DNA from 2 places in the Gemmata algarum genome. Region 2 is predicted to be linked to the other one. Evidence: riboswitches for the same ligand, from Rfam matches in the RefSeq annotation. Region 2 holds a riboswitch; the other holds the start of a gene.
The links. A riboswitch is a leader RNA that binds a small molecule or an ion and turns the genes downstream of it on or off. The one in region 2 is predicted to bind cobalamin.
Positions count from the first base shown of each region.

Region 1: it holds a riboswitch for cobalamin, as region 2 does, so the genes downstream of both, R5W23_RS18930 (DUF6580 family putative transport protein) here and R5W23_RS16045 (ribonucleoside-diphosphate reductase subunit alpha) in region 2, are expected to answer to the same signal.

Region 1 is NZ_JAXBLV010000189.1:157,940-161,599, reverse strand. Features, by position in the region: gene R5W23_RS18940 (ABC transporter ATP-binding protein) at 1-426, shown strand, start outside; gene kdsB (3-deoxy-manno-octulosonate cytidylyltransferase) at 506-1,267, shown strand; cobalamin riboswitch at 1,300-1,491, shown strand; gene R5W23_RS18930 (DUF6580 family putative transport protein) at 1,610-2,152, shown strand; gene R5W23_RS18925 (cobalamin-binding protein) at 2,164-3,111, shown strand; gene R5W23_RS18920 (Dph6-related ATP pyrophosphatase) at 3,108-3,660, shown strand, end outside.
Region 2 is NZ_JAXBLV010000180.1:66,440-70,099, forward strand. Features, by position in the region: cobalamin riboswitch at 1,162-1,371, shown strand; gene R5W23_RS16045 (ribonucleoside-diphosphate reductase subunit alpha) at 1,583-3,660, shown strand, end outside.

The DNA.
Region 1 (3,660 bases), on a different contig from region 2:
CCGACGCTGACGGCGAAGGAGAACGTGCAGGTGCCGATGTTCGAGGGGCCGGCCCTTTCCGCCCGGGCGCGGGCGAAGAAGGCCGAGGAACTGCTCGAACTGGTCGGGATGCTCAAGCGGGCGAACCACCTGCCGGTTCAGCTCTCGGTGGGCGAGCGGCAGCGGGTGGCGCTGGCCCGGTCCCTGGCGAACGACCCCGCGATACTGCTGGCCGACGAGCCCACCGGTAACCTCGACTCCGACAACGCCGTCAAGGTGCTCGACCTGTTCGCGTCGCTCCAGAAGGCGCGCAACCTCGCGCTCCTGGTGGTCACCCATAGCGACGAAGTGGCCCAGCGCGCCGACCGCGTGATCCGCATGAAAGACGGGCGCGTGGTGAGCGACTCCGCGAACGGCCGCGCCGCGCCGGCCGGCGGGCCGGGCTGACGGTTGGCGCGGTTCGCCTTGTCCGCTGGCGGTTGTGGGTTTAATCTCCGGGCGCTCGACGGACCCGGAGGTGAGCCCGATGCGCGTCGCGATTGTGATTCCGGCCCGGTTCGCGTCCTCGCGACTGCCCGGCAAGCCCCTGCTGAGGGACACCGGCAAGTACCTGATCCAGCACGTTTACGAGCGGGCGTGCGAGACGAAGTGCGCCGACACGGTGGTCGTGGCGACCGACCACGAAGACATCCGCGCCGCGGTGGCCAGTTTCGGCGGGCGGGTCGCGATGACCCGCGCCGACCACCCGTCCGGCACCGACCGCGTGGCCGAGGTCGCCGCGACCCTCACGGCGGACGTGGTCATTAACGTGCAGGGGGACGAACCCCAACTGGAACCGGACGCGATCGACCTGTTGGCCGACCTGATGCGTGACGGGTCCGACATGGCCACCCTGGCGGTGCCCATTCCGGACCTCGAAGCGTATCGCAACCCCAACGTGGTGAAGGTGGTGTGCGACGACCGCGGGCGGGCGCTGTACTTCTCGCGCTCGCCGATCCCGGCGGTGCGGGACGACGAGCCGGATTTCGCCGCGCGCCCGGCCCGGTTCCTCCAACACCTGGGCGTGTACGCGTACCGCCGCGAGTTCCTGCCGCGGATCGCCGCGACGCCGGCGCACCCGCTGGAACAGTCGGAGAAGCTGGAGCAGCTCCGCGTGCTCGGCACCGGTGGTACGATCAGCGTCGGGGTGGTGGCGCACGCGCACCGCGGGGTCGATACCCCCGCGGACTACGCCGCGTTCGTGCGGTGGTACCGCTCGGCGGATAGCGGCGTTCGTCGCGCGGCGTGACCGCGTGGCCGATCCGTCGGCGGGCGCATAAGTCAGATTCGTCTCGACAGGTTCGCGCCCGTGGGCGGCGCGACGAAAAGGGAAGCCGGTGCGATTCCGGCGCAGGGCCGCTGCTGTGTTCGGCCAGGGTTCGGGCACCCGCCACTGTGATTCGTCACGGGAAGGCCGCCCGCCGCCCGCTACGAGCCGTAAGCCAGAAGACCTGCCTGTCGTTCACCCGTTCGGTGCCTCGGAACCAGGCGACCGGCCGACAGGCGCTCCGTGCGCGTGCGCACCCGTTTGTCCGCTTTTGCCCCTCCGCAGGCACCCGGTTCGCCCGTCCCGGCGAACAAGGAGCCGTGCGTGTTCACCGACTACCAGTCCCGTTTGCCGCGCGTTCTTCTGCTGCTGTCGCTGGTTGCGGCCGCGGCTCTTGTGCGCCAGCTCTCGCACCCGCAGAACTTCACGCCGGTCGGGGCGCTGGCGATCTTCGCCGGGGCGTGCTTCGCCGACCGGCGGCTTGCGGTTCTGGTTCCGCTCGCCGCTTTGGTTCCCGGCGACCTCGCTGCCGGGATGCACGTGCTCGTGCCGGCCGTGTACGGGAGCCTCGCGCTGAACGTGTTACTGGCGCGCCGGCTGCGGAAGGGCCGGACGGCGGCCTCGACCGCGGCGGTCACGCTCCTCGGGGCGGTCCAGTTCTTCGTCACCACCAACTTCGCCACCTGGCTGGTTTTCTACCCGCACACGCTCGGCGAACTGGTGTCGTGCTACGTCGCCGCGGTTCCGTACTTCCGCAACACCCTGCTCGGGGACGCGACGTTCGTGGCGCTGCTTTTTGGCGCGCTGGCCCTGGCCGAGCGCGCGCTCCCGGCCGTCCGCGAGCCCGTGCCCGCGGCGGCCAACTGACGGAGGCGGTCGTGCGAATCGTGTCCCTGCTCCCCAGCGCCACCGAGATCGTTTGCGAACTCGGGCTCGGTGATGCGCTCGTGGGGGTGACTCATGAGTGCGACTACCCGGCGTTCGTGACCGCGCTTCCCAAAGTGACCCGCACGCTGATCCCGCACGATGCCACCAGCCGTGAGATCGACGCCCTGGTGCGCGAGCGTCTGCAAACGCAACGGGCGCTCTACACACTTGACCTGCCGACGCTGGAGCGCTTGAAGCCGGACCTGATTGTGACCCAGGCGCTGTGCGACGTGTGCGCGGTGGCCGAAGCCGAGGTGACCGCGGCGGCCTGTACGCTGCCCGGCCGGCCGCGGGTCGTGAACCTCGAACCGACCTCGTTGGGGGACGTGTTCGACACGTTGCACTTGGTCGCCGACGCGGCGGGCGTGCCCGCACGGGCGGACCTCGCCGTGGCCGCGCTGCGTGAACGGATCGGGGCGGTCGCTAAGCGTTCGGAACAGGTGACCGCTCGCCCCCGGGTGGTCGTGCTGGAGTGGCTCGACCCGCCGTTCAGTTGCGGGCACTGGACCCCGGAACTGGTTCGACTGGCCGGGGGCGACGAGGTGCTCGGCGTGTCCGGGGGGCCGTCGCGCACGCTCGCCTGGGCGGACGTGGTCGCGGCGCGGCCGGACGTGCTGCTGGTTGCGTGCTGTGGCTTCTCGCTGGAGCGGACGCTCGTCGATCTTCCGGCGTTCCGGGACTGCCCGGGGTGGGAGGCGCTTCCGGCGGTTCGTTCCGGGCGGGTGTACGTCACCGACGGTAATGCGTACTTCAGTCGGCCCGGGCCGCGCCTCGTGGACAGCGCCGAGATCGTCGCTCACGCGCTTCATCCCGCCCTTCACCCGCTCCCCGCGGGGTTGCCTGCCGCCCGCCGGCTGACGCGCGAAGAGATCGAGAACGTTCGGCCGGTGAGCGTATGAGGCCGAAGGTCCTGTTGTCGTGGAGTTCGGGCAAGGACTCCGCCTGGGCGCTGCACGTTCTGCGACAGCGCGGTGAGGTAGAGGTTGTTGGGCTGGTGACCACCCTGAACGAGGCGTTCGGGCGGGTGGCGATGCACGGCGTTCGGGCCGAACTGGTCCGCGCGCAGGCCGAGGCCGCCGGGCTACCGCTGTGGACGGTCCCGTTGCCGTGGCCGTGCTCGAATGATCAGTACGAGAGCCGGATGCGCGGGCTCGTGGAACGTGCGAGAGCCGCGGGCGTCAGCGGGCTCGCGTTCGGTGACCTGTTCCTGGCCGATGTCCGCGCCTACCGCGAGCGGCAGTTGGCCGGGTCCGGGATCGAGCCGCTGTTCCCACTGTGGGGGGCTCCGGCGGACACGCCCGCGCTGGCGCGGGAGATGATCGGCGCAGGGCTCCGGGCCACGCTGGCGTGCGTCGATCCGAAGCAACTCGCCCCGCAGTTCGTCGGTCGGGAGTTCGACACGCGGCTTTTGGCCGAACTGCCGCCGGGCGCCGACCCGTGCGGGGAGA
Region 2 (3,660 bases):
TGTAAGGCGTTCGGCAGGCGCAAAATGACTTGGCCTGGGGCCACAACAGTTCGGGTCGCCAAGGTGGTGGGTGTCGGTCACCACCCGCACCCGCTTGTGCGCGCGGATGCGGGCCGCCCGGCCGTCGTGCTCCTGGGCCGTGTGCGGGCGGATCAGTCGCGCGAACGGGAGGTGGTACGCCACGCGCCCGAACCGCCGCGCCGGGACCGGTTCCGTCATCCAACTGCTCCTGCGGGACGCCGCGCCCGACACCGGGGGACCTTCCGGCCGATGGCACCGGCCACCTCGGTCACCCCGCGCCGCCGGGGGGGGGCGCCGTAAGTCCTGCCGGGCGCTGCCCGGTTCACACCGGTCATAGTGGTCACCGCTGTTCCTGTTTTCATCGATCGAACATCTTCTCGCCGGTGTAACGTCGGCGGGCGCTCGTTACACGCGCGGGGGCGGCCCAGTGTTACGGGGGGGAAGACGGGTGTGGCCGGGTGACCGCGCGTGACCGGGGAGACCGACCCCACGGCCCTCTCGCCGTGCTCGCCGGCCCGGTCCGCAGAGCTTCCGTGGGCCGGCGGGAAGGGAGGGGGTGGCGCCGGGAGGCGTGGTCCCGGGGCGACATGCGCACGCGGGGCGAAAACTCACCCCCCGACCCCCTCCCTGAAGGGAGGGGGAGCTAAAGCCACCGCGCACCCGAAGCGGAATCGGTGTGCCGATGCCTTCCTCCCCTCCCTTCAGGGAGGGGCTGGGGGTGGGTCGCCTTTGGCCTTGAGTGTGGCCCGCTCGCTCCGCGAGCGGTTGCGAGTTCGTGAGGGGGCATTGCGTACCGGTCAAGTGATACGCGGAGCACCGCTCGCGGAGCGAGCGGACCACACTCAAGGCAGAGCCCGCGTGCTCTGCACGCCCCGGGATCACTCCTCCCCGCGCCACCCCCTCCCTTCCCGCCGGCCCACGGAAGCTCTGCGGACCGGGCCGGCGAGCACGGCGAGGGGGCCGGGGGGTAGGTTGCCTTCGGGGCCGGGGACATTTTCACAGGCCGAACGCCTAACCCCCGTTACAGCGCCGCAACCGGTTCCGGCCCGCGTAACGCGCACGGCTTGCCTGCCTTGCACCCGCGGCGCCGCGTTTGCCACGGCCCGCGGATTTGGTTGCGGCCGGCAGCGCGGAACGCCGATGATGGTGCCTGTCGTCGGTTCGGCCGCGCCTCGCGCGGCTGACTAAAAGGGAACCCGGTGGAAATCCGGGACTGCCCCACGCAGCGGTAACGGGAACGACCGCCGTCACACGCACTGGCCCAGGTGGGCCGGGAAGCGACGGCCAGTAGGTGTGCGGTTCGCCGCACCGGCCCGAAGTCCGAAGACCTGCCGCCGACCCGCGCCGCGCACACCCTGCGCCGCGCGGACACACCCGTGCCTTCGAGGGGAAGGCGGCGGGCGGCCGGCATCCGTGCGCTCGCGCACGTACCCATCCGCCTGTGCTCTTTCCCCGCGCGCACCGCGTTCACCGGGAGAGAGCCGTGACCACCCCCGCCATCGACCTCACAATCACTCCCCCGCCCGCGGGGCGCCCGCGGCTCCCCGATTCGCCGTCGCTCATGCAGGTCCGCAAGCGGAGCGGCGCGCTCGAAGACGTTAACGTGAACAAGATCGTCCGCGCGGTGCAGCGGTGCAGCGGCGGGCTCCCCGGCGTGGACCCGATGCGGGTCGCGGTGAAGACCATCGGCGGGCTGTACGACGGGGCCACCACCGCCGAACTCGACCGGCTCTCGATCCAGACCGCCGCCGGACTCATTTCGGAAGAGCCGGAATACTCGCGGCTCGCGGCACGGCTGCTCGCGACCTACGTCGATAAGGAAGTCGCCAACCAGGACGTTCATTCGTTCTCGCAGTCGATCGCGGCCGGGTACCGGCACGGGCTGGTCGCCGAAGGTACGATGGCGTTCGTCGCCGCCAACGCCCGCAAGCTCAACGCCGCCGCCGCCGAGCCCGCGCCGGACCTGTTCGAGTACTTCGGGCTGCGCACCGTGTACGACCGGTACCTGCTCCGGCACCCCGACACGCGCCACGTCATCGAAACGCCGGCGTTCTTCTTCCTGCGGGTGGCCTGCGGGCTGGCCGAGTCCGCCGCGGACGCGATCGAACTCTACCGGCTGATGTCCGCGCACCGTTACCTGCCCAGCACCCCGACGCTGTTCAACTCCGGCACCGCACGTCCGCAGATGTCCTCGTGCTACCTGCTCGATTCTCCCGCCGATGCCCTCGAAGCCATTTACGACCGATATGCCGACGTTGCGAAGTTGTCGAAGTTTGCCGGCGGGATCGGGCTGGCGTACCACCGCATCCGCTCGCGCGGGTCGCTGATCCGCGGCACCAACGGGCACAGCAACGGCATCGTCCCGTGGCTCAAGACGCTCGACTCGTCGGTGGCGGCGGTGAACCAGGGCGGGAAGCGCAAGGGCGCGTGCTGCGTGTACCTGGAGACGTGGCACGCGGACGTGGAAGAGTTCCTGGAGCTGCGCGACAACACCGGCGACCCGGCCCGGCGCACGTACAACCTGAACCTCGCCAACTGGGTGCCGGACCTGTTCATGCGGCGCGTCGAGGCGGGCGAGCCGTGGTCGCTGTTCGACCCGAAAGCCGTCCCGCACCTGACCGACCTGTTCGGCGCCGCCTTCGACGCGGCCTACACCGAGGCCGAGGCGAAGGGGCTGGCCGTGAAGTCGGTGCCGGCCCGCGACCTGTACGCGCGGATGATGAAGACGCTGGCCGAGACCGGCAACGGGTGGATGACCTTCAAGGACGCCTGCAACCGCGCGTGCAACCAGACCGCCGAGCCGGGCGCCGTCGTCCACAGTTCCAACCTGTGTACCGAGATCGTCGAGGTGACATCGGCCGGTGAGACCGCGGTGTGCAATCTCGGTTCGGTGAACCTGGCCCGGCACGTCACGCGCGACGGGTTCGACTTCGCGGCGCTGGCCGAGACGGTCCGCACGGCGGTGCGGTTCCTTGATCGCGTCGTGGACGTGAACTTCTACCCCACCCCGGAGGCCGCGGCGTCGAACGCCCGGTGGCGGCCGGTCGGGCTCGGGGTGATGGGGCTTCAGGACGTGTTCTTCAAACTGAAGCTGCCGTTCGACGCCCCCGCCGCGCGCGAGCTGTCCCGGCGCATTCAGGAAGAGATTTACTACCACGCGCTGGCGACCTCCTGCGAGTTGGCGGCGGCGCGGGGGCCGCACCCGTCGTTCGCAAGCACCCGCGCCGCGACCGGTGTACTTCAATTCGACCTGTGGGGCGTGGAGCCGACCGACCCGGCCCGCTGGGCGGCGCTGCGGGAGCGGGTGCGCACGACCGGGCTCCGCAACTCGCTGCTGGTCGCGATCGCGCCGACGGCCACCATCGCGTCGATCGTGGGCGCCTACGAGTGCGTGGAGCCGCAGGTGTCGAACCTGTTCAAGCGGGAGACGCTGTCCGGCGAGTTCCTTCAGGTGAACCGTTACCTTGTAGACGACCTCAAGGCGCTCGGGCTGTGGACGGACGCGGTCCGAACGAAGATCAAGCTCGCCGACGGCTCGGTGCAGGCGCTCGCGGAACTGCCCGCGGGGCTGCGCGCGGTGTACCGGACGGCGTGGGAGGTGCCGCAGCGGGGGCTCATCGACATGGCCGCCGAGCGCGG